Regions from separate parts of the Loigolactobacillus backii genome, predicted to be linked through region 2. Evidence: a T-box and tRNA genes for the amino acid it is inferred to sense, from the RefSeq annotation. Region 2 holds a T-box; the other holds one or more tRNA genes.

Region 1 (3,214 bases), 940 kb from region 2:
GCGTACACAAAATTTTGCTTAAAGGTGTAGCCTAACATGTCCTGCACCTTTAATTGAACTTGCTTCGTAAAATTAATAATATCATTATCAACGATATCGGCCAGTTTATCATCTTCAGGTGCATCTAAATCGCTTTTTTTATAAAATGATTTCAAATGAATATTGATATCCGTCGTAATAAAATTATTGATGTGCTCCTGATCAAGCCCCTCTGACTTTAAAATGGCCGCCTTACTACCAATAATTTCGTAAAGATTATAGGGTAACTCATAGGCGTCTTCCTTGACCAAGGCAGTTGCTTCCTCAGGTGCTACGGTCATGTAGGGCTCAAGCAATTTGGTGACCTCGCCTAATTCATCCCGATCTGACGCAAGAGCCGCGATCCCCATCTTAATGTTGTCCGGTAAATCTTCCGAAGTAATCACAATTTCATCCTGTGACTGCATATTTTTCAAAAAGCCCTTGGCACAGACCAACTGAATGTTCGACTTTAATTGGCCAACGTTTCCGTAAGTAACACTGCCCAGCAAAGCCTTAACCACATCTTCGGATAACCGAATCTGTTTATGAATCCGGTTAGCCTCTAATGAAAATAACGCGCGTGATAAGGACAATCGTTCATTGGCCGGCCGCGTATTAAACGTCGGTAGCTGAATGAGAATCGGAATTCGGCGGACAAAAGTTGCTAACAGACTACTCTCGGGATTTTCAGTCGTCGCACACACTAAGCGAACGTCGGCGTGATGTGTTTTTGCAGTTTCGCCCAGTCGGCTATACGTTCCGTGATCCATAAAATAAAAGATCATCTCTTGGCCTTCTGGTGGCAATCGGTGAACTTCATCGAGAAAAAGCATGCCGCCATTTGCTTCCTGAATAAGACCATCCTTATCTTCGTTGGCGCCGGTAAACGAACCCTTGGTGTACCCGAACAGATGTGACATCAACAACTCTGGATTATGAGCGTAATCAGCACAATTAAAGGTAATCAATGGTTGATTCTTATCAATAATGTGGTGAATTTGCGAAAATTGATACATCCCATTGGCAAAAAAAGTTTTACCAGAACCAGTTGGGCCAACAATTAATGTATTTAACCCCTTAGGTGGATAAAGCATGGCCGCCTTGGCCTGTTCCACTTGGTTCTTTAGACTCCCATTTGCCCCAATCATTTTATCGAAGAAATCAGTTTTACTAACTGAGAAAGTATTGGTCACTTGCGTGGGTTGTGCTGGCATTGCAGTTACCGGATCGGCCGTTTTGCGTATGATTGCATCAGGTTGAACCAAAAATTTGGCTGGTAAATAACGCACTGGCCGGCCAGCTAGTTTTTGTAATTTCCCAGAACGAACCAAATCATTTAGTGCCTTCGAAACATTCGGTCGTACAATTTCCAAGGCCGCGGCAACTGATTTAGTTGTCGGCCCTGCACCTTGTTCAATTGCAGTGGCCGTTAGTTGCTTAGTATCATCTAAAACGTAATCATAAATTCGCTCAACACGCCTCATCTGCTTGCTCCCTTCAAAATCCCCGTACAATCCAACTACTAGTGTATCAAATGAAAGATCCTAACCCCATTATAATAACTACTATAAACCGCTGTCAATTTACATTAGTGTATCATTGATCGATTTACTTTAATACGTTTACGCTAAATTAATTAAAAAAGCATTAGCACAGATCTTGCGGCCAATTATTTAAATGGACAAAAAAAGACTGAGGTCTAAACCTCAATCTTTTAATCAAATCTATCATTGATGCGGCTGACTGGACTTGAACCAGCACGGGAAATATATCCCACCAGATCCTTAATCTGACGCGTCTGCCATTCCGCCACAACCGCAATTGCCAACTTTTATAGTTTAGCAAATTATTTTTACTGGTGCAACTTTTTTTTAAAGACTTCTCAGAAACTACTTAGTCACCATTAATCCACTGGCGTCTACATCCAGCGTTAACCATTTACCTGCCAGCGCTAACTGCTTAACGGCTTTTTGGGCAGTGGTCAAGCTCTCCGGTGCAACCATTGTCAACACCGTTGGCCCAGCGCCACTTAAGTAAGTTCCGTAAATTCCTTCATTCTGCAATACTTTGCGAATCTTACCCAGCTGAGGAACTAACTGCTGGCGATAAGTTTCGTGGAATTGGTCGCGGCCCATCATTTGGGTTGCCAATTGTAAATTACCCCGCAAAACGGCCGCCACTAAAACATTAGCCGCCGAGCTGGTCGCAACAGCATTTCTTAGTGGTAACTGTTTGGGTAATACTGCGCGACTTTTTGCAGTCAATAACTCAGTCTCCGGCACAAAGACCAACGCCTTTGCCGCCGGAAATGGTGCACTGATTGCATTTGCTTGAACACCATCAAATGTCGCAACGACAAAGTTACCGTAAATTGCTGGCGCTACATTATCTGGATGACCTTCTAGGCGAACCGCAATTTGTAACTTCTCTTCATTGCTCAGGCCTAGCCCACCAAGCTGGTTAGCCAATTCAATTCCCGCAACAATCGCCGAAGAACTACTGCCTAAGCCGCGAGCCAAAGGAATATTTGTCGTTTCCACCAAATGATGTGGTGGTAAATCAGGTACTAAGGCCAAAGCCGTTTTGATGATAAGATTACGTTTGTCGGAAGGAATGTCGGCACTAAAGGGCTGCGTCATTAACCAATCCTGCCGTGCTTCTTTTATTTCTAAAGTCAGATATAAATTTAAGGCAATCCCAATTGAATCAAAACCTGGTCCAAGGTTGGCGCTTGTCGCCGGTACACGAATAACTGTCACTTTCATTCCTCCTCAATTCTATAAGGTCTATTTTACGTTACCGCAAAATCCCATTTTCGGATGATGTCCATTCTCCTAGCACGAAAATCGTGCACTCGAAACATGGCCTCCTCAATTCTTTAAGGTCTTTTTACGTTACCGCAAAATCTTATTTTCGGATGATAGCCATTCTCCTAGCACGAAAACCGTGCCCGGGAAACATGGCCCGCCTCAATTCTTTAGAGCTATAGTTAATCCAAAACGCGGTAACTAGAGATTAATTCAATGTTTTCTAATACGGCCACTTTTTCCTGAACTTTCTCTAATTGGGCCAAACTAATTTCGTGGGTAATCATAACCACCCGGGCGAAATCACCATCGCTGGACGTTTGAAAAATCTGGCGGAAACTGGCCTTTGATTCAGCCATAATTCGCGTTAAGGCCAACATTTGTCC
Region 2 (3,214 bases):
GATCCGATTATTTCATTGGCGTTATTTAAAAATCAAACCTTTAACGTTCAAAATATAGTGGCCGCATTGGTTAGTGGCTTTTTAATGGGGTTTGAAGTCTATATGCCAATGTGGATGCAGGGAATTTTAGGGTTGCCGGCCTCCATGGGTGGTTTTGTTGTGACTCCAAGTTCACTGATGTGGGTTGTTGCATCATTTATCACTGGGGGGTTGCTTGCTAAATACACCCCGCGTTTTATTCTTTTTTGGAGTCTGGCCTTATTGGCCTGTGGTAGCTTTGTTTTGGCCGTTTTACCAGAAACAACATCGTTTTCGACTTTCTTAATCGTTGCGGCCTTTTTGGGACTTGGTTTTGGTGTCACTATCACAACAACGACTGTCGTTTCACAAAACTCGGTTTCTAAAGATCAAATTGGTGTGGCAACATCATTTAATACCCTATGTCGGACGCTAGGCCAAACCTTGATGGTTTCGGTTTACGGAATTATTTTGAACCTCCATCTGGCCTCTGGAGTTGCAAAATACAAACACAGTGGGATTACTAGTGATATGATGAATCGTTTAGTTAATCCACAAACAGCTACTAGTTTACCGGCAAAATTGTTGCCAACTTTACGGGAAATACTATATAGTGGTCTACACGTCATCTACATGACTTCCGTTATTTTAATGATTCTGGCGATTATCGTGAATTTATTTGGAAAACGCAAAAAAGTGGTGGAACGATAGTTTATTTAACGTGGTCCAAATAGCTAAATAATAGCCAGGTTAAACAAAGGTTTGCGAGGCCAAAAGACCAGCCGGCAATAACATCACTCGTATTATGAACACCGACGTAAATTCGGCTGAGACCGATTAGTAATGGTAATGCTACCCAAAGATAGGTTAAGTGCCTGCGTTGGGTAGCATTTTTGATTAAACAATAGCTGAGTATAAAAAAAGTGCCGTATAACAATACACTTGTAGTTGCGTGGCCACTTGGAAAACTGAAACCACCAGCACTAACTAAATGACTGACGGCAGTTGGCCGCGGTCTTTGAACAAGCTCCTTAATAATATGGTTAATTAGTCCAGCGATAAAACCAACATTTATGAAAACTAGGAAGGCCAGTTTATTTTGTTGTGTTGCTGCTAATAGAAGAATTAAAATAAGTGCAATAAGTGTGGTGCTTGCTGGATTACCAAATTCAGTAATGATGATAACCAAGTGATTGAGACTTGGTTGTCGAAATTGGGTGATAAAGGCGTTAGTAGTTTGGTCAAATTGTTGTAACCAGTTAGCGTTTATTTCTAGGCTAAGCAATATTAGGAAAAAAATGAAGTAGCTAATCCCTGCAGTGACTGCAAGCTGTTTTCGTTGTTGGTTTGTTAATTGCAAATTAAATCAATCCTTTTCAGTTATTAGGCTAAATTAACTTATTTTAGTTTAGCATGTTTAGGAAAGTCCGGCTTGAAAACAAAAATTCTTTTTGGTATGATGAAATAAATAATAAGAAACTGTGAAAAGGATTAGTAGTAAAGTTACTTTTAACAGAAAACGAATGGTTGATGTGAATTCGTAAAGTGATTTTTTGAACTCACCTTAGAGTGTTTAGTCGAATTTAAGTAGATTAAAACGTGCGGTCGCGTTAAGACGTCAAGTGTCGTATTTAATACGAAATGTAGGTGGCATCGCGGTCATATCGTCCTACAGGATATATTTCCTGTGGGGCGTTTTTCTTTAGCACAGCAATTTTTTATTGACGTTAGAAAGGAAGTTAATTTATGAGTTACAATCATAAGGTTGTTGAACGTAAATGGAATCATTATTGGCTACATAATAATACATTTAAAACGACAGAGGATCCTAAAAAAGAGAACTTCTATGCATTAGATATGTTTCCTTATCCTTCTGGTAAGGGACTACACGTTGGCCATCCAGAGGGCTATACAGCAACGGATATTATTGCGCGGATGAAACGGATGCAAGGATACAACGTTTTACACCCAATGGGTTGGGATGCTTTTGGTTTACCGGCTGAACAGTACGCTTTGAATACCGGGCATAGTCCAGCTAGTTTTACTAAAAAAAACATTGAAACTTTCCGTAAACAAATTAATTCGTTGGGCTTTTCCTATGATTGGGGTCGGGAAGTAAATACCACCGATCCAAACTACTATAAATGGACCCAGTGGATTTTTGAACAAATGTACAAAAAAGGACTGGCCTATGAATCTGAAGTGTTAGTAAACTGGGCGCCTGATTTATTGGGTGGCACCGTTGTTTCTAACGAAGAAGTTGTTGATGGCAAGACTGAACGTGGGGGCTTCCCCGTTTATCGGGTACCAATGCGGCAGTGGATGTTAAGAATCACGGCCTATGCAGACCGTTTATTAAAGGACCTGGATTTACTTGATTGGCCAGAAAGCATTAAAGAAATGCAACGGAATTGGATTGGCCGTTCCGAAGGGGCCAGTGTTAATTTTAAAGTTGCTGGTCAGGAAGATAAATCGATCGAGGTCTTCACAACCCGTCCAGATACACTGTTTGGTGCAACTTATATGGTACTAGCACCAGAACATGAACTAGTTGCCGCCTTAACAACTGCTGAACAAAAGGCAGCAGTGGAGGCGTATAAGAAACAGATCTCAACTAAGAGTGATCTCGAACGAACTGATTTGGCTAAAGAGAAAACTGGCGCGTTCACAGGTAGTTACGCGATTAACCCAATAAATGGTGAACAAGTACCAATCTGGATTGCAGATTATGTCTTGGCATCTTATGGGACCGGCGCAATTATGGCCGTTCCGGCGCATGATGATCGTGATTTTGAGTTTGCCAAAAAGTTTGCTTTACCAATTAAGCCTGTTATTGCGGGTGGTGATGTTACAAAGGCCGCTTACACGGATGATGGAGAACACATTAATTCTGGATTCTTAAATGGCCTAAATAAAAAAGAGGCAATCAGTCGTGCGTTAGATTGGCTAGAAGAAAAAGGTGTCGGTAAGCGAAAAGTTAACTATCGGTTACGTGACTGGATCTTCTCTCGGCAACGCTACTGGGGTGAACCAATTCCTATTATTCATTGGGAAGATGGGGAAACAACCTTAGTTCCCGAAGATCAATTACCATTGATTTTGCCAAAAACCGATGACGTTAAACCATCTGGTAGTACTGAAAGCCCATTGGCCAATGTATCTGAGTGGGTGAACGTTGTTGATGAGAATGGTCGGA

The links. The T-box of region 2 lies ahead of leuS (leucine--tRNA ligase). A T-box ahead of a tRNA ligase gene usually reads a tRNA of that ligase, here a tRNA-Leu.
Region 1: it has a tRNA-Leu gene. The T-box ahead of leuS (leucine--tRNA ligase) is inferred to sense a tRNA for this amino acid. The anticodon was not compared.

Annotation. Positions count from the first base shown of each region.
Region 1 covers NZ_CP014873.1:21,022-24,235, forward strand. Annotated here, with positions in the region: gene AYR53_RS00090 (sigma-54-dependent transcriptional regulator) at 1-1,505, opposite strand, end outside; tRNA gene AYR53_RS00095 (tRNA-Leu) at 1,756-1,840, opposite strand; gene thrB (homoserine kinase) at 1,911-2,780, opposite strand; gene AYR53_RS00105 (homoserine dehydrogenase) at 3,011-3,214, opposite strand, start outside.
Region 2 covers NZ_CP014873.1:1,756,370-1,759,583, forward strand. Annotated here, with positions in the region: gene AYR53_RS07910 (MDR family MFS transporter) at 1-729, shown strand, start outside; gene AYR53_RS07915 (phosphatase PAP2 family protein) at 731-1,378, opposite strand; T-box leader at 1,491-1,693, shown strand; gene leuS (leucine--tRNA ligase) at 1,765-3,214, shown strand, end outside.